Regions from separate parts of the Methylomonas sp. BG-2 genome, predicted to be linked through region 1. Evidence: predicted binding sites of a transcription regulator. Region 1 holds the regulator's gene; each other region holds the start of a gene.
What was found. Region 1 encodes HrcA, which represses chaperone genes, less so after heat shock. Its sites were predicted from a motif close to TNTTAGCACTCNNNNNNNNNGAGTGCTAANA; they were not measured.

Region 1 (13,347 bases):
CGACCGGGGCGGTGGTCAACGCCGGTTTGTTGACCGAGGATTGGAAGGCGATTATCAGTCTGGCGGTGGCCGGTTCGTTGGCGGTGGCGGCACCGCTGAACCGCTACTCGCACCGCTTGTTCGGCTGGGCCGAGTCCTGGCTGGTGCGTTTTGAAAAACAATCCGGCAATCCCGACCGCCTGCCCGAATCCTTCGGCGCCGCCGAATGGCTGGTGGTCGGCATGGGCCGCACCGGCGTCGCCGCCTATCGGGCCTTGTGCGAGCGCGAGCAGCGGGTGGTGGGCCTGGACGCCGACCCGACCGTGCTGGAGACCTTGCTGGGCAGGGGGCGGCGCGTGGTCTACGGCGATGCCGAGGACAACGAATTATGGAGCGGCTTGCCGCTGGAAAGGGTTAAGGGGATTTTACTGACGGTACCGGCCTACGAGGTGCGCTGCGCCGCGATCGAGCAATTGCGCCGGCGCGGCTATCAAGGCCAGATCGGCGCGATTTGCTACCATGCCGAGGAAGCCGAGCATTTGCAGACCCTGGGCGCCGATTTTGTGATCCATCCGCTGGTCGAGGCCGGCAACCAGTTGGCCAAGCAATTGCTCGAAGGCGGCGGGTAGGCTTAGCCGACATCGAACCCTGGTTAAACAACGATAGATGGATGGAAAAAATGAGAGTATTCCGAGACTGGACCGCGCTGGCGGCGTTTTGCGGCTTGATTTTCTGGTTGTCGGCGCAACAGAGCTTGCCGGTGGCGATGCTCTTCGAGTTTCAGGACAAGGTCCAGCACGCGCTAGCCTATTTCGCGATGGAGGTGTTTAGTTGGCGGGCGTTTCGGCATTTGCTGGCCGATCGCCGCTTGCTAGCCTTGGTCAGTGTCGCCTATTGCAGCTTGTACGGGATTAGCGACGAATGGCACCAGTCCTTCGTGCCGGGACGCGAGCCGGGCGTCGGCGATTGGCTGGCCGACACGCTGGGCGCGGCGCTGGCGGCCGCGTTACTTTACCTGGCGGGCCGAACGAGAAGCCCGCTGACGGCTTATTTCGGCAAATGACCCAGCCGTTTTCCCGCCCGGTAAAGGCTCCAGGCCAATACCGGCGCCACCAGCGCAATCACGCCCAGTAAAAATCCCCGGCTGTTGAGAAAGTCTCTGACGGTGTTGTCGGTGCCTTGTTGGCCGGTGGCGACCGCCGCGCCCAAGCCGGCCGGGGTCGGCACGATACCTTGCCGGAGCAACTCGCCGATCGCGGCGGTGTCGTAACGGGCCGGCGCGAGGCCGGCGGTTCCGTAACTCAAGCGGTACGCGGTATCGGGGGCTGCGATAAACCACAAGCGATAATTCTTGCCCAGTCCGGTCAGCCCGGCGATTTGCAACGGCGGATTGTCCTGATTGTGGATGACCAGCCGAAACCGCTCGCCGCGATGTTCCGGAAAATCGATCCGGTTTTCGGTTTGCTGGATGTCGCCGAACCGCAAGGCCCGCAATTGCCCGGCGCTCAAGGTTTGCCAGGCCGAGTCGCCGCCGCCGGCTCGCGGCGTTTGCAGCTCGACATCGCGTTGAAAGCTCGACGTGGCGACGTCCACCCGCAGTCCGGTCAACGGCAGTTGGTGGCTGTCGATGTCGATCAGCGTGGCGCGCTGCTCGGGGTCTTCGTGGACGCGAAAGCCGGGCAATGGATAGTCGACGACGGTTTCGGCCTCGGCGCGGCTTTCCGAGCGCAAATGCCAGAATTCGATCCGCTCGATATGCAGCGGCTCCCGATACAGGGTTTGGGTCTCGCTGCGTTCCAATTCGTCGCCGCCTTGCAGGCGCCGGGTTAGCCCGGTGACTTCGGCGACCCGGGTTTGGCTAGCTTTGCCAATCAGGATTTTGAAATAGCGATCGCGGTTGGCCGGCAACGCCACGTCCAGATTGGCGATGGCCAGATGCCGCGAGTAATCGTAGATCGGCGCGCGCTCGGCCAGCGTCCGCCAGTGCTCGCCGTCGCTCGAACCTTGCACCGTCAGTTCGTATTCGAAATCGCGTTGGGCGGTGACCAGCGTCAAACCGTCGGCGGGTTCGGCGTTGTCGGCCAGATGCGCGCTGAAGCTCAGACCGTCGCCGCCGGTGTGAAGCGCGGTAATTTGGCCGGGGCTGGGGTGGCGGCTACGAACGGTTGTCCGCTCGGCGGCCGGACGCAACAGAAACGGCGTTTCGACGCCTTGGCCGTCAAGCAGACGCAAATCGCTGAAGCCGGCGGCGCTGGCCGAATAAATGTGCGGGTCCAACTCGATCGCCAGCAGCGCCTGACCGCTACCGGCCGCTTGCTGAACCGGGCGACTGAAACCGGCCGCGCCGACCGGAGCGGACAGCGTCAGCCAACAGACTATCAAGATGTTGCGGGGATTCATCGTTCGCTCTCGGTGTCGGCGTTACCGGCAAAGTTTTGCCGATAACGCATGTAGAAAAACGCGCCGCCCAGCACCAGCATGCCCAACACGATGAAGGCGACGATCCGGTAAATTTGCTCCAAGCGGGCCAAATCGACGAAGAACACCTTCCAGGCCACGATCGCGAACAACACCAAACCGACCAAGCGCAACGCGGCGACCTCGCGGCGGATGCCCTGGTAAACCGATGTCAGCGCGAACAGCGACCACAGTATCGTCACGCCGCCGGAGCGCAAGCCGGGCAAATAGTGCAGCAACAGCGAGTTGGTTTCCAGGCTGAGAAACGCGAACAACATCACCAGCGCCGCTGTGCCCAGCCAGCGGCGCACGTCGGCGGCGCGGCCTTCGTCGCCTTCCAGCCGGCGGAAGGCCAAGGCCAGAAACAGGATAATCGCGCCGAAATCCAGCAGCCGCATCAGCGCCGTTTCGAAACGGTAAGCGTCGCCGTAGTGCAAGGTCAGCAGACTGTCGCCGATCGCGGCGTGACCCAGCGTCAGACCCCAGGACGGCAAATCGAAAAACGCCAGCTTGATCGCCAGCCCGATCAGCAGCCAACGCAGGCCGGTTAACATGAGCTGACCGGAACCGGTCATGTAGCGGTGCAGCAGCAGCGCGCCCAAGCCCAGCCAGACCAGCGTCAGCGCCGGTGCTTGCAGTGGCGGATACAAGTAGGCGAGGCTGCGGTACAGTTCCAATTGTAGCGTCACGAACACCAGGGCGACGACGATCAGAGCCGTGACGGCCAAGACGCCGCCGTCCTTCAGCCAGACCGGCACGTCCTGGGCTGGAGTGCAGGCCAAATCCGCCGCCGGCGCCGGTTTTTCGATCAGCGTATAGGCGAACGCCATCGACAGTATCGGGATGCCGAAGCTGATCAGGCGTTCGAGCAGTCCGAACCAGAATTCGCCCGGTGCGGCGTCCCAATTTGCCGCCGCCGCGTATTGGCCGGGCAAATCGATGAAAGCGTATCGGACCACCACCAGCAAATACAACAGGTAAGCGGTTTGGCGTAAAAACGCGCTACGCACTTTGCCGGCCATCCAGATCATCACCAGGGCTTGTAGCGACCAACTGACCGTGATCCATTGCTTGGATAGCAGCAGCGGCACTGCCACGCTCAGAAAGAAGGCCGCCAGCCCGATAAAGCCGACCACCAGCTCCCGGTCCTCGACGCGGCGAGCCAGACAGTAATGCACGTGGCCGACGTAGAATGCCGACAGCGCGATGCACAGCAACGCGGTCCAGATTTGCCCGTAGTCGGCCGCGATCAATTCGTAGGCGGTGCCGAAATAGATCGCCGCGTTGACCGCCAGCGCGATCAAGTCAAGCAATGTCGAGCGCTGCCGATTGACTAGGCAAAACAAAAACACCGTCGTCGAATACAGCACGAAAAAGCCCGTCAAAAACGGCAGTACTTGCCAGAAATAGCCGGACTCGTAGCGCTGCATCGCGCCGAAAAACAACAGGTAGTTGAAGGCGAAGCCGAGAAAATTCAGGACGTGCCATTGCTTGTACCAATTCACCGCCAGGATGCCGCCGCCCAACAACAACAGGTAGCTGAACAAGCCGACGAAATTCACCTGACCGGTTGAGAGCAGAATCGGCGTGCAATAGCCGCCGATGATCGCAAAGATCGCCACCAACATCGCGTCCAGCCGGATCGCCAACGCGGCCGCCGCGGCGGTGACCGTCAGCATCAAACCGAAGGCCGGATAGGCGTCCAGCAAATGGTAGAAGGCGTAGGCGGCGAACGCGCTGAAATACAGCACCGCGATGCCGCCGCCCAACAAGCCCTGGCTGAACAAATGGTACTGGCCGCCGACCAGGCGCACGCCGCCGCCGATCATCGCCAGCCCGGTCAGCACGCTGAGCGCGACCCGCGCTTGTTCGCCGAGCAGGCCGTTATCGATCGAATATTTCAGGAAAAAGCCGATGCCGGTGACCAGAATCAGGACGCCGACCCGCAATAGCCAGTTGCTGGCGACCGCGTATTCGATCGATACCCCTTCCGGACGGTGGCCTTCGCCGACCACGATCCAGTTCCAGATTTGGCGCAGCGCCTGCCGAGCCGCCAATTCGAAGCGGCTCGGTTCGGCGACTTGCCAGCCGGCGGTTTGCCAGGCGTCGTTGGGGGCGGGAATTTCTAGCGACGGTTCGGCATCGGCGGCTGCCGATGGGTCTGGTTCCGCTGCCGCCGTTTGAATGGAATCGGGCTCGAACAAGACTTGCTCTCGCGCCGGCGTTTGCACCTCGAATTGGGCCGGCGCGGCGGGCGGGCGCTCGGTATTCATGCGTTCGGTCAAGGTCAGCAGCAGTTTGCGGTCTTCGCGCAAGGCGGCGTGCAGGCCGGTGAGCGCGTCCTTGAATTCCCGGTTGAGTTCGCTCTGTCGCTTGAGCAGTACCAGCAACATCACGATCACGACGATCGGCACGACGAGCGCGACCACGGCGAGCAGTTCGAAAATATCGTCCAAGGCGGAACTCCCGGTCTATAGTTAGAGCAAGCGGCGGCAGTGGCCGGCAGGTCCGGCTTCGCGCAGTTTCGCAACCTTAGCATATTTACGAAAAACGACCGGGCGGCCGTGGGGTGGCCGTTGCGACCTGATCGCGGAGACCGGCGGAGCGCGGCGGGAAACAATGACCGGGAACGCAATTTTTCGGATTGGTCGTTCAGGTTTCTCCGCGCGGTGCCGATGACTCGTGATAAATTCCCACGGAATGTTAAGCAGCCCAGAATTATGAACAGTCAATCTACCATCCAAGCCAAAATTCTGCTCAGTATCGCCAGCGTGTTCATCGTGCTGATGTTGGTCAGCAACGTATTCATGGCCGGCCGCCAGAAAGACATGGTGCGGGCGCTGGCGACCGACAAAGCCAAAAATATTGCCGCCGGCTATTTCGACGGCATCAACACCTTGATGCTGACCGGGGCGATGTCGCAGGTCGAAGTGCTGCGGGAAAAGGCCATGTCGCATCCCGGCGTCAGCGAGGTGCGGCTGATTCGCGGCAACGGCATCGTCGAGCTGCACGGCAAGGGCAAGCCCGAACAGGCCGCGATTGATGAACTGGACCGGCGCGGGCTGAGCGGCGAAGCGTTGATCCGCCACGGCGACGATGCCAACGGACGTTGGGTGACCGTGGTCGAGCCGATACTGGCCAGCAGCAATTTTCGCGGCACCAATTGCCTGACCTGCCATCCGGTCAAGGAAGGCGAAGTGTTGGGCGCGGTGCGGGTGTCGTATTCGCTGGCGAGCCTGGACGACCAGATCAATCAGGATTTGATTGCCGGCTCGGCGATTTCGCTGGCGATGTTTGCCGCCGGCTTGTTGCTGGTCAATATTCTGATGCGGCGTATTGTCGTCAATCCGTTGGTGACGATGCGCGACACTGTCGATACCATCGCCCGCCATTCGGATTTGACCGCGCGCTTGCCGGTCAACAGCGGCGATGAAATCGGCCAGGTCAGCACCTCGTTTAATTCAATGCTGGCCAATTTCGCCGCCAGTTTGAACCGAGTGTCCGATGTCAGTCGTTTGTTGACCGACGCCACCGACCGCATCGCCACCGTATCGCGGCAAACATCGCAAGCCGCGACTCAACAGCAACGGGAAACTGAAACCGTCATCGAGGCGATCCGCGAGTTGGAGGATTCGGTGCGCGATGTCCGCATGGGCGCCGATGGTGCCGCGCAAGCGTCGGTCGAGGCCGACCAGCAAGCCGCCCAGGGCGCGGAAACCACCAAAAATGCCATCGACGGCATCTATGTGCTGGTCAGCGAAATCGAGCGGGCCTCGGAAGTCATCAAACGCCTCGATCAAAAAAGCAACGGCGTCGGCGCGGTGTTGGACGTGATCAAGGGTTTGGCCGAACAGACCAATTTGCTGGCCTTGAACGCCGCGATCGAGGCGGCCAGGGCCGGTGAACAAGGCCGCGGTTTCGCGGTGGTGGCCGACGAGGTACGGACACTGGCGACCCGCTCGCATCAGGCGACCGAAGAGATCGAGAAAATCATCGACCAATTGCAACGCGAGGCCAAGGAGGCGGTGACGGTGATGGATAAGGCCAAAACCAGCGCCGAGCAACGCCGGGAACAAGTCCAAAGCGCCGATCAAGGCTTGAGCGCGATTGCCGAGCGGGTGACCCAAATTCGGCTGTTGAACTCGCAAATGGCCTTGGTGGCCGACAATCAAAGCCGCGTTGCCCAACACGTCGGCCAAAGCATCGGCAATATCGGCGGCCTGACCGATCGCACCTCGCAGGATGCCGCGCAAACCAGCGATGCCAGCCGCGAGCTGGTGCAGCTGGCCGTACAGTTGAACGAGTTGGTCGGCAAATTCCGCCGTTGATAGGTGGGTTTTGGTTTGACAGTTTTGGCCGGTCCGGCTTATAGTCGCCCCATGAATCGATCTCTTTCGCCACTTTTTGCAAATAAGTCATGGCTATGGGCTTTGCTCACGGCCGTGGTGTTTGCGTTGTTCTAATTTCAGTTCAAACCACCGCGGGCTCGACCGCGGTGGCTTTGTCATTTGTCTAGGGCTCGCAACCACACCGGAGCCCCCATGAAATCCCCCCAAGCGACCTCCACCCAAACCCTGCTCGGTTACGGCCTGGCGGCATTGGCCGCGATCGGCTTTTCCGCCAAGACGATTTTGGTCAAGCTGGCCTATGTGCAAGCCGTCGATGCCGTGACGCTATTGGCGTTGCGGATGGCGTTTTCGGTGCCGTTTTTCCTGGTCGTCGCGTTTCGCCATCGTGGAACTGCCACGCAGCCGGCGCTGACCGGCCGCGATTATTGGGTGGTCGGCGTGCTCGGTTTGCTCGGCTATTACCTGTCCAGCCTGCTTGATTTCACCGGTTTGCAATACATCTCCGCCGGTCTGGAGCGGTTGATTTTGTTTTTGTACCCGACCTTGGTGCTGGCGATGTCGGCGCTGTGGTTGAAAAAGCCGTTTGGGTTCAGGGAACTGACGGCGGTCTTGTTGAGTTATAGCGGAATCGCGCTGGTGTTCGTCGGCGAGTGGGATGGAGCCGGCGACAAGCTTTGGTTGGGAGCCGCCTATGTGTTTGCCGGCACGGTCAGCTATGCGCTGTATTTGCTCGGCGCGGGCCAGGCCATTGCCCGCTTGGGCGCGATGCGCTTTACCGCCTACGCAACGTTGGTGGCGTGCGCGGCGTCGATCTTGCAGTTCGTGTTGACGCATCCGCCGCAGGCCTTGCTGTTGCCGATGCCGGTGTACCAACTGAGTTTGGCGATGGCGATCGTCTCGACGGTGTTGCCGGTGTTTATGCTGTCGGCGGCGATTCGCCGGATCGGTTCCGGCCACGCCTCGCTGGTCGGCACGATAGGGCCGGTGTCGACGCTGCTGATGGCGGCGGTGTTCCTCGGCGAACCGATGACGTTATTGCAAGTCGGCGGGGCGACCTTGGTGCTGATGGGCGTGTTGAGTTTGTCGGTGCGCTGATTCTGGCCGGCTAGGCTTCGCCACCGCCCAGACTCAGCATTTCTCGGGCATGCGCCAAGGTGTTCTCGGTGATGGTGACGCCGCCTAGCATTCTAGCCACCTCGGTGACCCGTTCGTCCTCGCTGAGTTTGCGGACCGTCGATGAGGTGACCGCGGCATTTTGGTTTTTGGCGACGAATAAATGCTGATGGGCCTGCGAAGCGACTTGCGGCAAGTGCGTTACGCACAGCACTTGCCGGTTCAGGCTCAGCCGACGCAGCTTTTGCCCGACGATTTCGGCGATGCCGCCGCCGATACCGGAATCGACCTCGTCGAAGATCATGGTTGGCGTGGTTTTGTCGGTGCTGGTGGTCACTTGAATCGCCAGACTGATCCTAGACAACTCGCCGCCCGACGCCACCTTGGCCAAGGGTTTGGCGGGCAGGCCGGGATTGGTGCTGATCAGAAACTCGATGCGGTCCAGGCCGTTGCGTTGCGGCTCGTCGCTGTTTTCCCGGTCCAGCTTGACCAGGAACTCGCCGTGCGGCAGACCCAATTCCTTGATCGCGTCGGAAATGCGGCGCTGCAACTCGTCGCCGGCCCGGCGCCGGCTGGCCGACAAGCGGTCGGCCAACTCGCGGTATTGCGCCAGCAGACGCTCGCAATCGGCTTGCAGGATTTCAAGGCGCTCGCCGCTATGGCTGAGATTGTTCAGTTCCACCGCGAATTGCTCGGCCAACGCCGGCAGTTCCTCGGCTGCTACCTTGTGTTTGCGGCTTAGGCGTTGGATTACGCCGATCTGGTTTTCCAGCCAGCTCAGTTGTCCGGGGTCGGCTTCCTGATTTTCCAGGAAGCGCCGCAGTTGTTGGGTGGCTTCGCCGATCTGGATTTCGGCATCGCCGAGCAGTTCGACGATGCCGTTCAGTTCGGCGGCGTATTGGCTTAATTCGCCGACCGCGTGGATCACGTGACCGAGCATGTCGGCGACCGATTGCTGGTCGTTGTCGTAGAGAATGTCGAGTTGTTGCTGACCGACGCTCAAAATTCTGCCCAGGTTGGCCAGTTTGTGGTGTTCGTCGGCCAGGGCTTGGTAATCGAAATTTTCCAGATCCAGTTGCTGCAACTCTTCGAGTTGGTAGCGCAGCAGTTCCTCGCGTTCGACTTGGTCGCTTCCGGATTTTTGCAGTTGCCGCCGTTCTTTATCGGCTAGTCGCCAGTGTTGTTGGCAGGCGTTCAAGTCGTTGAGCAATTCGGCGTGGTCGGCAAAGCCGTCCAGCAGCAGGCGCTGTTCGTCGGCATCAAGCAGCGTCAAATGGGCGTGTTGGCCGTGGATTTCGACCAATTGGCGGCTCAGCGTTTGCAGTGTTTGCAGATTGACGGGCCGGTTGTTGATATAGGCCTTGGAGCGGCCGTCTTCGCTAACGGTGCGGCGGATCAGGCATTGGCCGTCGTCGTCCAATTCGTGGTCGGCCAGCCATTGGTTCACCAGCGGTGCCTTGGATAGATCGAATTCGATGTTGATTTCGGCGCGCTTGCTGCCGGGGCGCACGTAGCCGGAATCGGCGCGGTCACCCAGCGCCAAGCCCAGCGCGGTCAACAGTATCGATTTGCCGGCACCGGTTTCGCCGGTCAGCACCGACATACCGGGTTCCAGGTCCAAGTCCAGTTTGTCGACCACGGCCAGATCGAGAATATTGAGGTTCAACAGCATGTCATTTGGCGGTATGTCCGCCGCTCCAGTTCAGTTTGCTTCGCAGAATGTGGAAGAAATCGTGGTCTTCCGGGTGCAGGATGTGAATCGGTTGGTCGGCCTTGCGAATGACGATCTTGTCGTGAATGCGCACGTCCGGGATTTCCAAGTGATCGCAGGTGACCAGCGCGTTGATTTGCTTGAGCTGGCTAAAACGGATCTCGATCGTGACGTTATCGTCGATGACGATGGGGCGATTGGACAGCATGTGCGGGTTGAGCGGCACCAGCACCAGAGCATGCAGGGCCGGATGCAGAATCGGTCCGCCGGCCGACAGCGAATAGGCGGTCGAGCCGGTCGGCGTTGCAACGATCAGGCCGTCGGAACGCTGAGTGTTCAGGAACACGCCGTCGATGCTGGTGACGATTTCGATCATGCTCGGCGTGACCCAGCGGTGCACGACCACTTCGTTGACCGCGGTCTGGCGATGAATGAGTTCGCCGTCGCGGATGATCGAAGCCTGCAACAAGTGCCGTTGTTCGGTTTGGAAGCGGCCGTCGAGGATTTGCGCCAGTCGGCTTAGCAACTGGTCCGGGGAAATATCCGCCAGAAATCCCAGCCGGCCCAGGTTGACGCCGAGCAACGGGGTGTCGAAATCGGCCGCCGCGCGGGCAGCGGTCAAAAAGGTGCCGTCGCCGCCGACCGCGATCAGCAGGTCGCAACATTCCGGCAGGCGCTCGATGTGAGTGGCGACGACGCCTTCGACTTGCGTCAGCTCCGCGCTCCGGCTATCGGCGGCGACCGAGTGGCCGCGCCGCAGCAAAAAGCGGTAGAGCTCGCTAAGCGTGGCGGCGATCCCCGGATCGCCGAATTTACCGATGATGCCGATGCGTTTGAAGGGTGAGGGCATGTCTGAGCCGGGATTCAAAAATGCTTGGGATTATACAAACAATTCGAGCCGGCACTAGCGAAGCTTCGCGCGCGGCGGCGGCGTTAGTCGGCCGTTGCGGCTGGAACCGCCGGTATCGGTAAGATTCCGCGCGGTTTGGTTGACACCCCGAAATCCGTTACGCGCGAGTGACCGTGTCGTCGGCGAGGCATTCCCTTGGTCTTTAAGCACATCCGAACCGATGCTATTTGGCCGCGTCGAAATCGGCCGAAATCGCCGACAGACTTGGGTTCGCGCGGATTTCAGTCGGATTGACAAGGCTTCGGGCAACTGTTAGTTTTGCTAGCTAGCACTCGTAAGGTTGGAGTGCTAACGAATTTTCTAGGGTGTCAATGTGGCTAGTGGACCGGATTTAAACGAAAGATCGGCTTATTTGTTGAAGGCCTTGGTTGAGCGTTACATTCAAGACGGCCAGCCGGTCGGTTCGCGGGTATTGTCCAAGGATCCGCTACTTAAACTGAGTCCGGCCAGCATTCGCAACGTGATGGCCGATCTCGAGGAAATGGGTTTGATTCATTCGCCGCATACCTCGGCGGGCCGGGTGCCGACCGTGGCCGGCTACCGTTTGTTCGTCGATAGCCTGCTGACGGTCAAACCCTTGGCTTCCAGCGATCTGGACCAACTGCAAAGCGGCTTGCTGGCCGACGTGGACAAAACCGGCGACGTGCTGAGCAAGGCCTCCAGGTTGTTGTCCGACATGACCCATATGGCCGGCGTCGTCACCTTGCCGCGCCGCGAGATGGTGACGCTACGGCACATCGAATTCCTGCCGATGTCCAGCAAACGCGTGCTGGTGATTTTCGTTACCGACGGCGAGGAAGTGCATAACAAAATCATCCACACTCAACGCCAATTCAGTCCGGCCGAACTGCAACAGGCCGCCAATTATTTGAATTCGGTTTACGCCGGTCTCAGTCTGGCCAAGATCCGCGAACAAGTGTTGCGGGAAATGGAACAAGATCAACAGCGGGTCAATCAAGGCATGATCGACGCGGTGAATATGGCGCAATTGACCTTCGCCCAGCAGCCCAACGACGATTACGTGCTGAGCGGCGAAACCAACCTAATGGGCTTTTCCGAACTGTCCGATATGGATCGCCTGAAGCAATTGTTCGAGGCCTTCAGCCAAAAGCGCGGGGTGATCCATTTGCTGGATCAATGCCTGTTGGCCGACGGCGTGCAGATTTTTATCGGCGAAGAGTCCGGATACCGCGCGTTCGACCATTGTAGCTTGGTGACGGCGCCATACTCGGTCAACGACGAGGTGGTCGGCGTGTTGGGCGTGATCGGCCCGACCCGGATGGCCTATGAAAAAGTGATTCCGTTCGTCGATGTGACGGCAAAAATATTGGGCGCGGCCTTGAATCCCAAATAATCGCCCTTATCGTAAGGCCGACCTAATATTTTAAGAACCACGGAGTCCCTAATGAGCCATCAGCAATCGAGTCACGAACAGCAATCCGACGCCGAATTGATCGCCGAGGTGCTGGAGCAGACCAAGGAGGCCGACGAAGAAGTTGTCACGGAGGCAACCGAGGTCGGCGAAGTCAGCATCGAAAGCCTGCGGCAACAACTGGAGCAAGCCCAGCAACAGGCCGCCGTCAATTTGGACAGGGCCTTGCGCGTGCAGGCCGACATGGAAAATCTGAAAAAGCGCGTACAAAAGGATTTGGACGACGAGCGCAAATACGGCTTGGCCAAATTCGCCAAGGAGTTGCTCAGCGTGTTGGACAGTCTCGAGCTTGGCGTGCAGGCGGCGACCGGGGATAGTCCGGAAGTGGCTAAATTGCGCGAAGGCAGCTTGCTGACGATCAAGCAATTCGAGTCGGTGTTCGCCAAATTCAATATCGAGGTTCTGGACCCGACCGGGCAAGTTTTCAATCCCGAACTGCATCAGGCCATGGCGATGCAGCCCAGTGCCAGCGCCGAACCCAACACCGTTTTGAACGTGTTTCAAAAAGGCTACATCTTGAACGGCCGTTTGCTGCGCCCCGCGATGGTGGTAGTGGCCAAGGCCGAGGACAAACCCGCCGACAGCGCGAAAGTTGACGAACAGGCTTGAAATTTCATCGATCAACCGCATATCGCTAACAACTTTTAATTTATACCTCATTCAAGTCTGGAGAATCTCAATGGCTAAAATCATCGGAATCGACCTGGGAACCACCAACTCCTGCGTCGCGGTCCTGGAAAACGGCACCGCTCGGGTTATCGAAAACAGCGAAGGCGCGCGAACCACGCCGTCCATCATCGCCTTCACCGGCGACAACGAAGTGTTGGTCGGCCAGTCCGCCAAACGTCAGGCCGTGACCAACCCTGAAAACACCTTGTTTGCGATCAAACGTCTGATCGGCCGCCGCTTTAAAGAAGACGCGGTGCAAAAAGACATCAAAATGGTGCCTTACAAAATCATGGAAGCCAACAACGGCGATGCCTGGGTGGAATGCCACGGTAAAAAGATGGCGCCGCCTGAAGTCTCATCACGCGTGTTGATGAAACTGAAAAAAGATGCCGAAGCCTTTTTGGGTGAAGAAGTCACCGAAGCGGTCATCACGGTACCGGCTTACTTCAACGACTCGCAACGTCAAGCTACTAAAGACGCCGGCCGTATCGCCGGTCTGGATGTCAAGCGTATCATCAACGAGCCGACTGCGGCGGCGTTGGCGTTTGGTATGGACAAACCCAAAGGCGACACTACGATCGCGGTTTACGACTTGGGCGGCGGTACTTTCGATATCTCCATCATCGAAATCGCCGAGATCGAAGGCGAGCACCAATTCGAGGTCTTGGCCACCAACGGCGATACCTTCCTGGGTGGTGAAGACTTCGACCTGCGCATCATCGATTTT
Region 2 (13,347 bases), on a different contig from region 1:
CATTCCCAAGCAATTTTTGAAATCGATCCGCCGCGCCGGCTTTGGCCCCTACTTGTTCGACGAATGGCGCTATCTGGATCGCGGCGAACCGGAGATGGATTGCAGCCGGCGGCCGCTGAATCCGGATTTCGTATTGAATCAGCCCCAATACCAAGGCGCGCGAATTCTGCTGACCCGCGAGAATTTCGGTTGCGGCTCGTCGCGCGAACACGCACCGTGGGCCTTGGAAGACTACGGGTTCCGGGCCATTCTCGCGCCCAGCTTTGCCGACATATTCTTCAACAATTGCTTCAAGAACGGCGTTCTGCCCATCGTGTTGCTGGCCGAAACGGTCGATCGCTTGTTCCGGGAAATCACGGATGGCTACCAATTAACCATCGACCTGCATAACCAAACCATCGCAACGCCCGCCGGCGCGACGATCCCGTTCAGTGTCGACGAAAATCGCCGTTTCCGCTTGTTGAACGGCTTGGACGATATCGGCTTGACCTTGCAGCACGCCGACAAAATCAAGGCTTACGAGATCGAACGCGCCAAACGCGCCCCGTGGCTATTTCAGAACGCTTCAGTTTAGATAGGTAGATAGATGACTAAAAAAATCGCAGTATTGCCCGGCGACGGCATAGGCCCGGAAATCGTCACGGAAGCCTTGAAAGTATTGAACTTTCTGAACGCAGACATGGGCTTGGGCTTGAGTTTTGAAAACGCCCTGGTTGGCGGCGCGGCCTACGACGCCTTCGGCACGCCGCTGCCTCAGCAAACCCTGAACCTGTGCAAAAACGCCGACGCGGTGCTGCTCGGCGCGGTTGGCGGACCGAAATGGGAGCCGCTGGCCCACGCGGTGCGGCCGGAACGTGGACTGCTCGGCATTCGCTCGGAACTGAATCTGTTCTCGAACCTGCGTCCGGCGATCCTGTATCCGCAACTGGTCGATGCCTCGACCTTGAAACCGGAGGTGGTGTCCGGCCTGGACATCATGATCGTCCGCGAATTGACCGGCGGCATCTACTTCGGCCAGCCGCGCGGGGTGCATGTTGCCGAAAACGGCGAAAAGGTCGGCATCAACACCAAAATCTACAGCGAATCGGAAATCCGCCGCATCGCCCATTCCGCGTTCAAAATCGCCCAAAAACGTCACAAAAAACTATGTTCGGTGGATAAGGCCAACGTGTTGGAAGTCACCGAGCTGTGGCGCAACGTGATGACCGAAGTCGGCAAGGACTATCCGGACGTGGCGCTAAGCCATATGTACGTCGATAACGCCGCGATGCAATTGGTGCGCGCGCCGAAGCAGTTCGACGTGTTGGTGACCACCAATATGTTCGGCGACATTCTGTCCGACATCGCCGCGATGCTGACCGGCTCGATCGGCATGCTGCCGTCGGCCTCGTTGGACGCCAACGCCAAGGGCATGTACGAACCGATTCACGGCTCGGCACCGGACATCGCCGGCCAGGGCATCGCCAATCCATTGGCGACAATATTGTCGGTGGCGATGATGCTGCGCTACACCTTCAACCGTGGCGATGCCGCCGAGCGCATCGAGCAAGCGGTCAACGCCGCCTTGGACAGCGGCGCCCGCACCGCCGACATTTACTCGGAAGGCACGACCAAGGTCAGCACCTCGGGGATGGGCGACGCCGTCCTCAACGCGTTGAAAGGAGTTTAAGAGCATGGCAAAAACCTATGATGTTGCCGTCGTTGGCGCCACCGGAGCGGTCGGCGAGACGATGATCGAAATCCTGGAGCAGCGCAATTTTCCGGTTGGGAAGGTTTACGCACTGGCCAGCGAGCGCTCGGCCGGCAAGCGCATTCCGTTCAAGGGCGGCTCGCTGGTCGTCGAGGATCTGGCCACCTTCGATTTTTCCAAAGTCCAAATCGGGCTGTTCTCGCCGGGTGCCTCGGTGTCGGCGGAATACGCGCCGAAAGCCGCCGCCGCCGGCTGCGTGGTCATCGACAACACCTCGCAATTTCGCTACGACGACGATATTCCGTTAGTGGTACCCGAGGTCAATCCGGAAAAAGTCGCCGAGTATAAAAATCGCGGCATCATCGCCAATCCGAACTGTTCGACGATACAAATGCTGGTGGCCTTGAAGCCGATCCACGACGCGGTCGGCATCGCCCGTATCAACGTCGCGACTTACCAGGCCGTGTCCGGCACCGGCAAGGAAGCGATCGAGGAACTGGCGACCCAAACCGCGAACCTGCTGAACGCCAAGCCGATCGAGCCCAAGGTCTACCCCAAGCAGATTGCCTTCAACGTGTTGCCGCAAATCGACGTGTTCATGGACAACGGCTATACCAAGGAAGAAATGAAAATGGTCTGGGAGACCCGCAAAATCATCGGCGACGACAGCATTCAGGTCAATCCGACCGCGGTGCGGGTGCCGGTATTCTTCGGCCATTCCGAAGCGGTGCACATCGAGACCAAGCAAAAGATCAGCGTCGAGCAAGTTCGCGAGCTGCTGAGCAAGGCGCCGGGCGTAACCTTGTTGGACGAGCGGGCGGACGGCGGCTATCCGACCGCAGTGACCGAGTCGGCCGGCAACGACGATGTCTTCGTCGGCCGGATCCGCGAAGACATTTCCCACCCGACGGGAATCAACCTATGGGTGGTCGGCGACAATGTCCGGAAAGGTGCCGCGCTTAACAGTGTGCAGATCGCCGAGGTTCTGGTAAAAAGTTACATCTAGGCTAACCTTAGCCCATGTCTAACCTGCGATTCCGCCAGTACCGAGGTATAAACCAGTGAAGGAAAGCAATGTGCGCCATTTTACTAAGACTTTAGCGGTTGTTTCCCTGCTGGCTCCCGTCAGCGGTCAATCGCTGGGCATTGGCGACATACAATTGCATTCCTCGCTGAACCAAAATCTGAACGCGCAAATCCGCCTCAGCGTCGCCGAGGGAGAGAACCCTAGCGACGTCTCGGTCAAACTGGCGCCGCCGGAGAAATTCGATCAGGCCGGTGTCCCTTGGAATTACTTCCTGTCCAAGCTCCGCTTGGAACCGGTGGTACAGGCCGACGGCGCCATCCTGGTCAAAGTCACGACCCGCGAAGTCGTCACCGAACCCTTTCTGGATTTCTTGCTCGAAGTCACTTGGCCGCAAGGCAGTATGACGCGCGAGTTCACCTTATTGATCGATCCGCCTACCAGCTACAACCAACCCGTTCTTCCGGCGGCCGATGCCCCAACCTTCAGTGCCGAACCGCTGGAGCCCGTGCAACGACCGGTGCGTAGCGCGCCGCGAAAAGCGATCCGCAATGCCGCGCCCCCCGAACCGGCCCAACCAATCGCCACCGACGGCGAATTCGGCCCGGTGCAGCGTTCCGATACCTTATGGAGTATCGCCACGCAGTTGAGCGAAGAACGCGGGGTTTCGGCGCAACAAATGCTCAATGCTTTATATAAGGCGAATCCCGGCGCATTCAACGGCAATATCAATTCACTGAAGGAAGGCGCGGTTCTGAAAATTCCGGCGACCGACGGCATGGCGCAAGCGCAAGCTAAACCGCCGCGCGCCGATACCGCCAAACCCATCGCCCGCAAGCCGGCCGAAACCTCAACCGCCAAACCGCTGGAACTGGTAGCGCCGGCCGAAGCGAAGATTCCGGAGCACGCGGTGGTCGGGGGTCAGGCCAAGACCGCCGAAAAATCCGCGCAAGCGGGCGCGGGCGGCGCGTCGGATCAAACCGGCGACGGCAAGGCGTTGGAACTGCAGGCCCGAATCGAAAAGTTGGAGCAACAGCTGGGCATGATGCAACAGTTGTTGGCACTGAAAGACCAACAGCTAGCCACGCTGCAAAACAACAAACCGGCCCAAGCCCCCGCGGATTCCGTCGCTCCACCGCAACCCACGCCGGCACCTGCCCAACAGCCGCCAGCGCCGCCGGTTCAGCCACCGGCCTCTGCTTCGGAACCACCGCCTGCACCCGCCGCGACCACGCCGCCGCCGGTTAGCGAGGCCGCCCAACCGGCCCCGGCCCAAGCCGAACCCGCCAAGCCGCGCAAGCGTCCACCACCGCCCGTGGTAGTACCGCCACCCGTCGAGGAACCGAGTTTCTTCGATTCGGATTGGTATTACTGGGGCGTCGGCGGCCTGGGCACCGGCATGCTGGGTTTGCTCGGCTGGCTGCTGTGGCGTAAGCGGAAAATCGACGAACGCACCAACACCGAAAGCATGTTCGCATCGGCCAGCCAAATCCGGATGCCCGACACCGAGAGCAGCCTGTCGGTGCCGGTCATGGACATCAGCAGCACCGACGATTACGACGTCGGTACCGTCGGCGAAAGCTCGTTTATCAGCGATTTCACGCCGAGCGATTTCGACGCGTTCGATACCGATCAAAATGAAATCGATCCGATCTCGGAAGCGGATGTCTACCTCGCTTACGGCCGCTACCAACAAGCCGAAGAGTTGATGCGCACCGCGATCAGCGAACAACCGCATCGCGATGAATGTAAGTTGAAGCTGTTGGAAATTTTTTACGCCAGCGAGAACAGAAGCGGATTCTCGCAATTTGTCGAGGAGCTCGCCGCGGCCGGCAAAACCGCCGACAAAGCCTTCTGGAACAAGGTCAGCGACATGGCGATGGAAATCGCACCCGACCTTCCGCTATTCGGCGGAAACGGCGCCGCGGCACCCGCTCCGGTCGAAACCGTCAAACCGGCGCCTCCCGCTGCCACCACGCAAAGCGCAGAGTCCGAGTTTTCACTGGACGACGATTTCGCCGAATTGGATCTGGACCTCAACGCCAGCTTAAGCGACGGCCTGGATTTCGACTTAACCGATCTGGCCTCCGCATCGTCCTCAACTAACGATGATCTGGAAAGCCTGGATTTCGAAATCGGCGGCACTCAATCACCAGCTCGCAAGTCAGACGCCAGTGTCGCTTCGGCGCCCGACTCGTTGGATTTCGATCTGGCCACCTTTGCCGCTGAGGACAAAACCGTTACCGAAGCGGCCACGCCAGCGCCCAGCAACGCCGAGCCAGAAATCGAAAGCGTCGAATTCGATTTGGCCCTTCCTGAAAAGCCCGCCGAGTCCCTTCTGGCCGAACCGGCCAGCGCAGACGACGAGCTGGAAAGTTTCGACTTTAACTTCGATGTCGAGCAAGCGGCCGCGCCGAAAGAATCCCTCAAAACACCGGAACCCCCGATAGCCAGCGCGGAGCTGGAACTGGAATCGTTCGATTTTTCGGGATTGGAAATACCCGCGGACCAAGCCGCCGAGCCGAAGCAGACGGCAAGCTCCACGGTGCCGGACAGCTTCGATTTCGACTTCGAACTGGATTTTTCCGAACCCGCGAAGCCAAAAGCCAACGACGCGCCGCCAACCATCGAGACATTGGAATTGGATAGCTTCGATTTTTCCGGTTTTGAGGATAGCGCTAAACCTAGCAGCACCAGCGAAGCGCCCGGTTTGACGAGCAGCGACGACGAATTCGATTTCAATTTCGACTTCGACGCGCCGATCGTACCGACCAGCGCGGACGGCACACCGGATCTAGGCGTTGCCGACCTGACCGATATGGACGAGTACGAAACCAAGATCGATCTGGCCAAGGCCTATATCGACATGGGCGATACCGAAACCGCGAAATCCATTGCCACCGATGTCCTCGAAAAAGGCTCCAAGCAACAGCAACGGGCCGCGCAAGCCTTGCTGGACGAACTCAAATAACGGAACGGCTTCATTCCTCTGTCACGCCTTGCATGACGGCGGCCTTGTTCGCCGTTAGCCATTCCATTCTGACTTGAAACGCCCGGAAACTGGTCGCGACCGAGCGCGAGTCATGTTTGATGGCCGCTTCCAACGCTTCGACCAGCGCCCGACAATCGGAAAACTCGAAAAAGCAAAACGTGCCGTGCAAATTATGCACGATCTTCCAGGCCTCATCGTCGCGACCTTGCTGCAGGGCATCGCCGATGCCAGCCACTTGATTGGGCAATTCGGCGAAAAACTGTTCCAGTAAATTAAACGTCAGCCGCCGGTTGTCGCCGGTTTTACGCAGCAGACAACTGCCGTATTCGCCGGGCCGCTCGGGCTCCAGCCATCGGTCCAGGACTTGCCGCAACTGGCCCAGCCGGATGGGTTTTACCAAATAATCGTCAAACCCCGCAGCCGTCGCGGCCTGATGTTGGTCTTCGCCGGCATGGGCGGTCACCGCTACGGCCGGAACCCCGCGCCAAATTAAGTCACTCGCGCGCAGTTTGCCGATCAGCGCCAAGCCGTCGAGTCCCGGCATATTTACATCCAGGAACACGATACGGAATTCGGTCTGTCGTAGCGCCTGCCAGGCTTGCAAGCCGTCGCCGGCTTCGCGGATATTGTCCGTCCAATTTTCCAGTTGTTCGCGCAACAACCAGCGATTCAAGTCGTTGTCGTCGGCAACCAATACCGAGAAATTTTCCACCACCACTGCCACCCTTATTCATCGCGCCGACGCAGGCAAGCCCAGCAGCCGGCAATAAAAAACCCCGGCTTCCTGCGAAGACCGGGGTTAGTTTAGCGTAAGCTAAACGGACGATTACATCATGCCGCCCATGCCGCCCATGCCGCCCATGTCAGGCATTGCAGGGGCTTTGTTGTCGGTCGGCGCGTCGGCGATCATCACTTCGGTGGTGATCATCAAACCGGCGACCGATGCCGCGTTTTGCAACGCGGAGCGGGTAACTTTCGCGGGGTCCAAGATACCCATCGCGATCATGTCGCCGTATTCGCCGGTCGCGGCGTTGTAACCGAAGTTACCGCTGCCTTTTTTGACTTCGTTCAACACCACTGACGCTTCGTCGCCGGCGTTGGTGACGATTTGGCGCAGAGGCTCTTCCATCGCGCGGCGCAGGATGCTAATACCGACATCTTGGTCGTGGTTGATACCTTTCAGGCCGTCCAGCGCGGACAAAGCACGGATCAACGCGGTACCGCCACCGGCAACCACACCTTCTTCAACCGCGGCGCGGGTCGAGTGCAGCGCATCTTCGACGCGGGCTTTCTTCTCTTTCATTTCCACTTCGGTCGCGGCGCCGACTTTGATCACGGCAACGCCGCCGGCCAGTTTGGCCAGACGTTCTTGCAGTTTTTCGCGGTCGTAATCGGAAGTCGCTTCGTCGGCTTGGGCGCGGATTTGCGCGACACGGCCTTTGATTTGGCTTTCGTCGCCGGCACCGTCGATGATGGTGGTGTTCTCTTTATTGATTTGGACGCGTTTCGCGGTACCCAATTGGCTGATGTCGGCTTTTTCCAGAGACAGACCCACTTCTTCGGAAATCACGACGCCGCCGGTCAGCACCGCGATGTCTTCCAGCATGGCTTTACGACGATCGCCAAAGCCTGGGGCTTTAACCGCCGCGACTTTCACGATACCGCGCATGTTGTTGACCACCAGAGTCGCCAGCGCTTCGCCTTCGACATCTTCGGCGATGATCAGCAAGGAACGGCCGGATTTGGCCACGCCTTCCAGGATCGGCAACATTTCACGGATGTTGGAGATTTTTTTGTCGTACAACAAAACGAAAGGGTCGTCCAATTCGACGCTCATACTTTCTTGTTTGTTGATGAAGTAAGGCGACAAATAACCGCGATCGAATTGCATACCTTCGACGACGTCCAATTCGTTGTTCAGGCCGGTGCCTTCTTCGACGGTGATGACGCCTTCCTTACCGACTTTTTCCATCGCTTCGGCGATGATCGCGCCGACTGACTCGTCGGAGTTCGCGGAAATGGTACCGACTTGAGCGATGGCTTTGCTGTCGCTGCAAGGAATCGCCGCTTTCTCGATTGAAGCAACGGCGGCGGTTACCGCGCTGTCGATACCACGTTTCAGGTCCATCGGATTCATGCCGGCGGCAACCGATTTCAAGCCTTCGTTAACGATGGCTTGAGCCAGAACGGTCGCAGTCGTGGTACCGTCGCCGGCTACGTCGGAAGTTTTGGACGCGACTTCTTTCACCATTTGCGCGCCCATGTTTTCGAATTTGTCTTTTAATTCGATTTCTTTGGCTACCGATACGCCGTCTTTAGTGATGGTCGGCGCGCCGAAACTTTTGTCCAGAACCGCGTTGCGGCCTTTAGGGCCCAGGGTCACTTTTACCGCATTGGCCAGAATATTGACACCCGCGACCATCAATGCACGAGCATCGCCACCAAATTTTACGTCTTTTGCTGCCATTTCTTAGTTCCTAAAAATGAGTTTGAAATCAATGTGGTGTTAGGCAAACCGGGATTAACCCAGGATACCCATGATGTCTTCTTCGCGCATGACAATGTATTGTTCGCCATCGACTTTCACTTCAGTGCCGGAGTATTTGCCGAACAGCACTTTGTCACCGACTTTAACCGCCATTGGGCGCACTTGACCGTTATCCAGCGGCTTGCCCGCGCCTACCGCCAACACTTCACCCTCGCTCGGTTTTTCTGCCGCGGAACCGGGCAGCACGATGCCGCCGGCGGTTTTGGTTTCTTCTTCCACGCGTTTAACGACTACACGGTCATGTAACGGACGAATGTTCATCAAAGTCTCCTGAATATGGATAAAGTTATAGTTACAAGCTTAAGAAACGTTTTAAAACTCAGCCCCGGCGATCCGACGGACCGGCTTTTAAACCGCATCAGAGTTATTAGCACTCTCTAGCGACGAGTGCTAATAATATCCGGCTTTTGCACTCTGTCAAGCTCTTTGGCATCATCTGCGCCTTGCCGACCCGCCTCACAAGATATGAACGACGAACAATTACTCCGCTACAGCCGTCAGATCATGCTGCCGCAGATCGACATCGCCGGCCAACAAAAACTGTTGGCCGCCTCGGTGCTGATCGTCGGTGCCGGCGGCCTCGGCTCGCCGGCCGCGATGTATCTGGCCGCGGCCGGCGTCGGCAAACTGGTGGTTTATGACGACGACCAAGTGGACTTGAGCAATTTGCAACGCCAGATCGCTCACGACACCGGCGATATAGGGTTGGATAAAGTGATTTCAACCCAGGCGACGTTGAATAGAATCAATCCGGGGGTGTTAGTTGTGGCCCACAAGGCCAAACTGGCGGGTGACGCGCTGGCGCGCGAGGTGGCCGAAGCCGACTTGGTACTGGATTGCAGCGACAACTTTCCGACCCGATTCGCAATCAACCATGCCTGCGTAGCGGCCGGCAAACCGCTGGTGTCCGGCGCGGCCATCCGTTTCGAAGGCCAGATCAGCGTTTTTTCGCCGGGCCGTGACGACAGTCCGTGTTATAACTGTCTGTACCAAAACGACGGCGAGGAATTGCAAAACTGCGCCAGAAACGGCGTGATTGCCCCCATCACCGGCATCATCGGCAGCATGCAGGCACTGGAAGCGATCAAGCTGTTGGCTGGCTGCGGCAAGCCGTTGACCGGCCGCTTATTGCTGTTAGACGGCTTAACGATGGAATGGCATAGCATGCGCCTGAAGCGTAACCCCGCTTGCCCGACCTGCGGCTCCGTTTCAAACCGCTAGCCGCAAAAAAGCCGGGTTGCCCCGGCTTTTTCGACGCTCCTTAAACTTATTTGCCGATTTTGTGCCTGATCATTTCGATGGTCCTGGCGACGGTATTCAATAAAGCCGATTCGCTATCGCCGTGCGGCTCGATGTCGCCGAAGGGCTCGCCGTTTTTCATTGTATACATGTAAATAAAGTACCCTAGCGGCGCGAATGCGAACACGGCAATGATCAGCATCACCACCATCAGCTCGATGACTCCACCCATAACTACCTCCAATTGTTTTGTTTTTATTTTTCTAAAATAAGGCCTTAGGCCTCGATTCGGACTATAACCCTATAATTACCGAGGAACAAGCGCAAATTTTAGCCGCCCTCAAGGAAGCCGATGCCCATCAGAAAACGATCCACCAAGGCCGGTTCACCCTCCGCCGAAAAAACCGTTTGGCACGCCGTCGCCGAAGATCAACTGCTCCGCGAATTGCGCGTCGACATCGGCCAGGGCCTATCGGCACCGGAAGCCGAACGACGCCTTGCCGGTTACGGCACTAACCGATTAACCCCCCGCCGAGGCAAGGGGCCGGTCCGGCTATTTTTATCGCAATTTCACCAACCCCTGGTTTACATCCTGCTGCTGTCCGGCGCCGTCACCGCGTTCCTGGAAGAATGGGTGGACAGCAGCGTCATCTTCGGCGTGGTTCTAGTCAACGCGCTGATCGGCTTCGTTCAGGAGTTCAACGCCGTCCGCGCCATCGACGCGCTGGCACGGGCGTTAAGCGTCGGCGCCACGGTGTTGCGCGACGGCCAACGCCGCGCCGTCGCCGCGCCGGAATTGGTACCCGGCGACATCGTCGTGCTCCAATCCGGCGATAAAGTGCCGGCCGACCTGCGCTTGCTGCGCATCCGCGATCTGCAAATCGACGAATCGGCCTTGACCGGCGAGTCGGTGCCGGTCGAGAAGCGCCCGGCGATGCTGGCCGTCGAAACCCTACTCGCCGACCGCGCCAACATGGCCTATTCGTCAACGCTGGTCACCTTCGGCAGCGGTGTCGGCGTCGTCGTCGAAACCGGCGACCGCACCGAAATCGGCCGAATCAACCGGATGATTGCCGGCGCCACCGAGCTGGACACGCCGCTCACCCAAAAAATGAGCGAATTCAGCCAGTGGCTGTTGTGGGTCATCGTCGGCTGCGCGGTGCTGACCTTCGCGGTCGGCGTCTGGCGTGGCGAATCGATGCTGCAAATGTTCATGGCCTCGGTCGCGCTGGCGGTCGGCGCGATACCGGAAGGCTTGCCGGCCGCGATTACGATCACGCTGGCCATCGGCGTGTCGCGAATGGCCAAGCGCAACGCCATCGTCCGCAAATTGCCGGCCGTCGAAACTCTGGGCGGCACCACGGTTATCTGTTCGGACAAAACCGGCACGCTGACCCAAAACCAGATGACGGTACAAGCGATATACGTCGGCGGCGACTATTTTCAAGTCGGCGGCTCCGGCTACACCCCGGACGGCGAATTTCGCCACAACGGCCAAACGATAGACTACCAAAACTACCCGACGCTATTGGAATGCCTGAAGGCCGGCTTGCTATGCAACGACGCCCGCCTGATCGCCGAATCCAACCACTGGCGCATTGAAGGCGACCCCACCGAAGGCGCGCTGCTGGTGGCCGCCCACAAGGCCGGACTGCACCATGCCGCCGTCGCCGCAGCCCATCCCCGCCTGGATGCGATCCCGTTCGAATCGCAACACCAATTCATGGCAACGCTAAACCATGATCCGGCAACCGACCGCCGGCGGATCTATGTGAAGGGTGCGCTGGAAAGCGTGTTGGCCCGCTGCGACAGCGCGTTCGACGCTCAAATGCAGCCGGTCGCGCTCAACCCTGAGCGACTGATCCGCCAACTGGAACAGATGGCCGAACAGGGCCTAAGAGTGTTGGCCTTCGCCCGCCGCGACCATCGCGACGACGCGCTGGCTCACGCCGAAGTCGCCGGCGGCCTGACCCTGATCGGCCTGCAAGCGATGATGGACCCGCCCCGGCCGGAAGCCGTGGCCTCGATTGCCGCCTGTTACCGGGCCGGCATCGCCGTCAAAATGATTACCGGCGACCACCCGGCCACCGCGCTGGCGATCGCCAAGCAACTCGGCATGCGCCAGGCCGAGCGGGTAATCAGCGGCAGCGAACTGCAGCGCATCGACCAAGCCAGCTATCCTTCAGCATTGGCGGCCTGTTCGGTTTACGCCCGCATCGCCCCGGAACAAAAATTGGCGCTGGTCGAGGCGTTACAATCGGCGGGCCACATCGTGGCGATGACCGGCGACGGGGTCAACGACGCCCCGGCGCTACGCCAAGCCAACATCGGCGTGGCAATGGGCATGGGCGGCACCGAAGTCGCCAAGGAAGCGGCGGCGATGATTCTGACCGACGACCACTTCGCCACCATCGAAGCGGCGATCGAGGAAGGCCGCGGCGTGTTCGACAATCTGGTTAAATTCATCGCCTGGACCCTGCCGACCAATCTCGGCGAAGGCTTGGTGATTACCGCCGCCGTGTTCGCCAACGTCGCGCTGCCGATCACGCCGGTACAAATTTTGTGGATCAACATGACCACGGCGGTGCTGCTGGGCCTGATGCTGGCCTTCGAACCCAAGGAACCCGGCCTGATGCGGCGCAAACCGCGCAGCCCCGACCAGCCGATACTGACCAAGCATCTGGCGTTCCGGATTTGTCTGGTCGGCGTGCTGTTGCTGGCCGGCGCGTTCGGGCTGTTCGAGTGGGAACTCCGCCAAGGCGAAACGCTCGCCAAGGCCCGCACCGTCGCGGTCAACGTCTTCGTATTCGGCGAATTGTTTTATTTGTTCAACTGCCGCTCGTTACGCTATTCGATGTTCAAGGTCGGCGTGTTTTCCAACCCTTGGGTAATCTTCGGCGTGTTGAGCATGATAGGGCTGCAACTGCTGTTCACCTATTGGCCGACCATGCAGGCCTTGTTCGGCAGCGCGCCGATCGGCCGCGAGGAATGGTGGTTAATCCTCGCAGTCGGCTGGGTGATTTATGCGATGGTGGGTCTCGAAAAATTAATCTGGCGCCGATTCAATCCCGGCTGAACCGGCGGCCGATAGCGCCGCCAGCAAGGTTTCCAGGCCGCGTAGCGCGGCTCGCCGAGCGGCCTCGTCGCCGGGACGATGGGGGTCGGCCTGAGCCCGGATGATCGCGCCGTCCACCGCAATCGCCGCCGCCTCGGCCAGACCAGCGCGCGCAGGGCTAGCCGGCAGCAAACGGGCAATCACCCGCTCCATATCCCGCTTATGGTCTCGGCAGACCGCCACCACCTCCGGCAGCGCTCCGCCCAATTCGGCGACGCTATTGATAAACGCGCAACCGCGAAACACCGGGTTGTCAAACCACTCCGCCATCGCCAAGCTCACCGGCGCCAGACCGCCACCCTCTCTACCGCCGTGGCGGGCCAGCGCGTCCTCGAACCACGCCATCCAGCGCTGGTGGCGGTAGTCCAAAAACGCCAGGATCAAATCGTTTTTGCTGGCGAACTGCCGATAGAACGTCACCTTGGTCACTCCGGATTCGGCAATCAATTTGTCGATGCCGGTGGCGCGGATGCCGTCGCGGTAAAACAAATCGTGCGCGGTCAGCAGAATGCGCTCGCGCGGCGGTTTGTCGGCTATCGATGGACTTTTGTCATTCATGCCGGCGATTGTAGCGCGGATTACCGCGCCGGCGTTTCGACTAAGCGGGTTTGCCGGCGCCAAATGGGATAGACGGCCTTTCATCGCTTTGCGCCGGCCATGAAGCAGACCAATGCGGTCTTCCGCCGTCGTTAGACTGCCGTAGCTGCGCGTGGCACCGCTAAGCAAGGTTGAGCAAGCG
Region 3 (4,709 bases), on a different contig from region 1:
ATCTTCAAGTGACTTGAAATAAGGATTTGGCTTAATTTCCTTAGCCTCAAATGCGAGAAGATACGCAAGTGAATCTTGGGATTTGCTTTTGTACAATTCACTGGAAGTTACAGGTATGAAACCAGAAATCTTTATTTTCCGGTTCCAACTGTACCATTTTCTAGGCTCATACTCTTCTATTGGCCGCAACCATGAACCATCTTGGTCATAGAAAATTACAACGTCTGACGCTATATCAGTTGGATATTTTGACCAAACTGATAATGCTTCTTCAATAGAAGAATATATTTCTACATCTCCATTTTCTACGATAGCTGTAATCATTTGTGCCTAAGGAACCTCTGAATAATTCCCCAAAACGGCAAGCGGTATAATGCGCCATCGAAATCGAGTAGAGACGACGCCCATGAACGAGCCCCAACAACTCAGTTTTGCGGATGCTGAATACGCCAACAAAGGCAAAGTCACCCGGCGGGAAAAGTTTCTCGATCAACTCGAGGGCTTATTGCCTTGGGCGGTCATGCTGGCAGTGATTGGGCCGCATTATGCGCAAGGCAACGGGCGGGGGCGAAAACCGTTTCCGTTGGATACCATGCTGCATGTTCACGTCGCGCAACTTGTTTACAACTACTCGGATCCGGGTATGGAAGACGCGCTGTACGAGATTGAGTCCCTGCGGCGTTTTTGCGGTATTCGCCTGGAAGCGGTGCCCGACGAAAGCACGATCTTGCAGTTTCGGCATTTACTGGAAGCGCAGGGTTTAACCGAACAGATCTTCGCCGCTATCAACCAAACGCTGGAGGAGCGCGGGCTGTTTTTAAGAGCCGGCACCATTGTTGACGCCAGCCTGATTGCCGCGCCGACCTCGACCAAAAACCAAGGCAAAGCACGTGATCCCGACATGCATGCCAGCAAGAAAGGCAACCAATGGTTTTTCGGCAGCAAATTCCATATCGGTGTCGATAGCGAAACCGGCTTGGTGCATACCTTGAAAGTCACCTCAGGCAACGTCAGCGACATTGCCGAAGCCGCGTCGTTACTGCACGGTGAAGAACAATTTGTACACGGCGATGCCGGCTATCAAGGCTTGGACAAGCGCCCCGAGATGCCGACCGAAAATCCACCGGTCTGCGTGATCGCGATGCGGCCGGGCAAGTTGACCCGGTTAACCCAAGACGATAGCGAAGACGCCCAGCAACTGCGCCAAGCTGCCCGCGAACTCGCCAGCCGCCGCGCCAAGGTCGAACACGTGTTTCGGGATATTAAAATTCGTTTTGGTTATGCCAAGAATCGCTATCGGGGCTTGGTCAAAAACGCGGCGCGTTTGACGTTCCTGACGGCGATTGCCAACGTGTTGCGCGGTGACGCTTATGAACGTCGGAGCCTCATTGCGTCCGAAATTTGAAAATAGACCCGAAAACGGGTGGGTTTGCGAAGGAAAGCCACTGCTTTGATAATAAAACGGTCGAATATTGAAACTTTTGACTCACTTTGACAGTGACTGCCGCTCAAAATGGCTGTTTTTCAGAGGTTCCCTAACTAAAATTAGCCATCCTAAATGACGCAAAACATTGCGTCATCCAATTGCCTAATCCTGTTTTAAAAATTAAAAACATAGCGATTTCTGCAGGTTGAGAAATTTAGTCTTTCCTAATGCGAATACATATTACGTCAATCACTTCGCCCAACTATCCCTCAACGTCACCGTCCGGTTAAACACCAATTTCCTCGGCTGACTGTCCTTACCGTCCAGGTAAAAATAGCCGGTCCGCTCGAACTGGTAACGTAAATCGGTTGACGCATCGGCCAGGCTGGCTTCGATGCGGGCGTCTGTCAGCACTTCCAGCGAATCGGGATTGATGCCGTCCAAAAAGTTGTCCAGCGTGTCCGGGTTGGGATGGCTGAACAAGCGGTCGTAGAGGCGAATTTCCGCCGGCAGCGCGTGTTGCTCGGACACCCAGTGGATCACGCCCTTGACCTTGCGGCCTTCCGGGTTCTTGCCCAGCGTGGCCGGATCGTATGAACAGCGCAGTTCGACGACATTGCCGGCTTCGTCTTTGATCACTTCGTCGCATTTGATCACGTAGGAACCGCGCAAGCGCACCTCGCCGCCCGGCACCAGACGTTTGAAGTCCTTCGGTGGGTTTTCCATGAAGTCGTCTTGTTCGATCAAAATGACTTTGCTGAAAGCAACTTCGCGGCTGCCCATTTCCGGTTTTTGCGGGTGGTTGGCGATTTGGTAGCTCTCGATTTTGCCATCTTCCCAATTACTGATGACGACGCGCAACGGCCGCAACACCGCCATCGCCCGCAGGGCGTTTTCGTTGAGGTTGTCGCGGATGCAGGTTTCCAAAAAGCTCATTTCGATCCAGGAGTTTTTCTTGGTGACGCCGATGCGCTCGCAAAAGTCGCGGATCGCTTCCGGCGGCACGCCGGCGCGGCGCAGGCCGGAAATGGTCGGCATGCGCGGGTCGTCCCAGCCGGACACGTGTTTTTCGGTGACCAGTTGCAGCAGTTTGCGCTTGCTGACGATGGTGTATTCCAGTTGCAGTCGGGCGAATTCTATTTGCTGCGGATGGCAAGGCGTTTTCAGCTCGTCCAGCACCCAGTCGTACAGCGGGCGGTGATCTTCGAATTCCAGTGTGCAGATCGAGTGGGTGATGCCTTCCAGCATATCCGACAAACAATGGGTGTAGTCGTACATCGGATAAATGCACCAGGCGTCGCCGGTGCGGTGGTGGTGGGCGCGGCGAATTCGGTAAATCGCCGGGTCGCGCATATTAATGTTAGGCGAGGCCATGTCGATCTTGGCCCGCAAGACATATTGGCCGTCGGCGAATTCGCCGGCGCGCATGCGCTGGAACAGATCCAGGTTTTCCGCGATAGGGCGGTTGCGGTCCGGGCTAGGTTTGCCCGGCTCGGTCAGCGTGCCGCGATCCTGGCGCATTTGCTCCGGCGTCGAGCTGTCCACGTAAGCTTGGCCTTGTTTAATTAGTTGGATGGCGTAGTCGTACAAGGTTTCGAAATAATCGGAAGCGTGGTACTTGCCGGCCCATTGGAAGCCCAGCCAAGCCACGTCGCGCTCGATCGATTCCATATATTCGATGCTTTCCTTTTCCGGATTGGTATCGTCGAAACGCAGATTGCAGGTGCCGTTATTCTCGGCGGCCAACGTGAAGTTCAGGCAGATCGATTTGGCGTGGCCGATATGCAGATAGCCGTTGGGTTCCGGCGGAAAGCGGGTGGCGACTTTGCCGTTATTTTTGCCGGCGGCTAAGTCCTCGGCGATGATGTGGCGGATGAAATTCGAAGAAACAGGGCTATCGGTCGCTGACATGGAGTAGGAAACGGGAAATTGGATAAAGCCGCAAATTTCGCGGGGTTGGGCACTGCCCGCCATTTTAGCGAGTTTAAACGGTACTCGCAAAGTGGCCGAACCGGTCAGAAAGCAGCGAATGTCGGCGAAAAACGCCGCTAACGTTTTGACTCAAAAGATTTTTATCAAATTATTAGCACTCTCGATATTCGAGTGCTAGAATTCGGACAACACATAAACCATCACCGGAGTCTAGGCTGTTATGAATAATTCTTTGGCTTTACCGATCAACTTATCGGTCGGGACATTCGATAATTATTTAAGCGTGATTGCCCGGATGCCCAAATTGAGCGCCGAGCACGAATACGCGTTGGCGGTCCGTTATCGCGATCTCGGCGATCTGGAAGCCGCCAAGGAGCTGGTCATGTCCAATTTGCGTTTCGTCGCCCACGTGGCGCGCGGTTACGCCGGTTACGGCTTGCCAATGGCGGACATCGTACAGGAAGGCAACATTGGCTTGATGAAAGCGGTTAAACGTTTTGATCCGGATTTGGGCGTGCGTCTGGTATCGTTTGCGGTGCACTGGATCAAAGCGGAAATTCACGAATACGTGATTAAAAACTGGCGCATCGTTAAGGTGGCTACCACGAAAGCGCAACGCAAATTGTTTTTTAACTTGCGCAAGCTCAAAAAAGACCTGAGCTACCTAAGCCGCGACGACGCCGAGGCGATCGCCGAAAATCTGGATGTCGACGTTAAAACGGTTTACGAGATGGAACGCCGTCTGGATGGCAGGGACGTGGGACTTGAGCCCAGCGACGACGACACCGACAGCTCCCCGGCGCCGATTGCCTATTTGGAGCAACAGGGCGCCGACCCGGCGTTATTGCTGGAGAACAGCGATTGGGAACACCGTAAGGAAGAGCTGTTGCTGGATGCGATGGCGGGCCTGGACGAGCGTAGCCGCGATATTCTCGCGAGCCGCTGGCTGGTGGAACAAAAAGCCACCTTGCACGAACTGGCCGAGCGCTACCAGGTTTCCGCCGAGCGGATACGTCAGCTCGAACAAAACGCGATGAAAAAACTCAAAGCGGCGGTGATGTTGGAAGCTTAAATAAACTTGTTGCATCGGCGATGATTCGCTGTATAATGGTCGCTTCTGTGCCGGGGTGGTGAAACTGGTAGACGCGCCGGATTCAAAATCCGGTTCCTTCGGGAGTGTCGGTTCGATTCCGACCCTCGGTACCACAGATTAATGCACGCAAGTGCAACGAAGTACAAAAACCCGCAAGCTGCCTGGCTTAGCGGGTTTTTTATTGTCCAATGAAAGCCAGCAAAATGCAGTAACAGCTTGTATTTTTTGCAGTAACTTTTACAGTAACTCGAAAAACAG

Region 2: the regulator HrcA is predicted to act here: its motif matches at 8,620-8,650, upstream of groES (co-chaperone GroES).
Region 3: the regulator HrcA is predicted to act here: its motif matches at 3,508-3,538, upstream of rpoH (RNA polymerase sigma factor RpoH).

Annotation. Positions count from the first base shown of each region.
Region 1 covers NZ_JBYMAP010000089.1:1,493-14,839, reverse strand. Annotated here, with positions in the region: gene AC3B8H_RS10375 (cation:proton antiporter domain-containing protein) at 1-608, shown strand, start outside; gene AC3B8H_RS10370 (VanZ family protein) at 650-1,042, shown strand; gene AC3B8H_RS10365 (DUF3999 family protein) at 1,027-2,379, opposite strand; gene AC3B8H_RS10360 (DUF2339 domain-containing protein) at 2,376-4,892, opposite strand; gene AC3B8H_RS10355 (methyl-accepting chemotaxis protein) at 5,157-6,764, shown strand; gene AC3B8H_RS10350 (DMT family transporter) at 6,978-7,880, shown strand; gene recN (DNA repair protein RecN) at 7,891-9,570, opposite strand; gene AC3B8H_RS10340 (NAD(+) kinase) at 9,572-10,459, opposite strand; gene hrcA (heat-inducible transcriptional repressor HrcA) at 10,833-11,873, shown strand; gene grpE (nucleotide exchange factor GrpE) at 11,925-12,560, shown strand; gene dnaK (molecular chaperone DnaK) at 12,631-13,347, shown strand, end outside.
Region 2 covers NZ_JBYMAP010000035.1:1,001-14,347, reverse strand. Annotated here, with positions in the region: gene leuD (3-isopropylmalate dehydratase small subunit) at 1-574, shown strand, start outside; gene leuB (3-isopropylmalate dehydrogenase) at 587-1,669, shown strand; gene AC3B8H_RS05245 (aspartate-semialdehyde dehydrogenase) at 1,674-2,696, shown strand; gene AC3B8H_RS05240 (motility hub landmark protein FimV) at 2,767-5,685, shown strand; gene AC3B8H_RS05235 (Hpt domain-containing response regulator) at 5,696-6,421, opposite strand; gene groL (chaperonin GroEL) at 6,533-8,173, opposite strand; gene groES (co-chaperone GroES) at 8,228-8,515, opposite strand; gene AC3B8H_RS05220 (HesA/MoeB/ThiF family protein) at 8,720-9,475, shown strand; gene AC3B8H_RS05215 (hypothetical protein) at 9,522-9,725, opposite strand; gene AC3B8H_RS05210 (cation-transporting P-type ATPase) at 9,846-12,569, shown strand; gene AC3B8H_RS05205 (TetR/AcrR family transcriptional regulator) at 12,540-13,166, opposite strand.
Region 3 covers NZ_JBYMAP010000266.1:447-5,155, reverse strand. Annotated here, with positions in the region: gene AC3B8H_RS18290 (hypothetical protein) at 1-324, opposite strand, end outside; gene AC3B8H_RS18285 (IS5 family transposase) at 407-1,405, shown strand; gene AC3B8H_RS18280 (glutamine--tRNA ligase/YqeY domain fusion protein) at 1,676-3,337, opposite strand; gene rpoH (RNA polymerase sigma factor RpoH) at 3,579-4,430, shown strand; tRNA gene AC3B8H_RS18270 (tRNA-Leu) at 4,480-4,564, shown strand.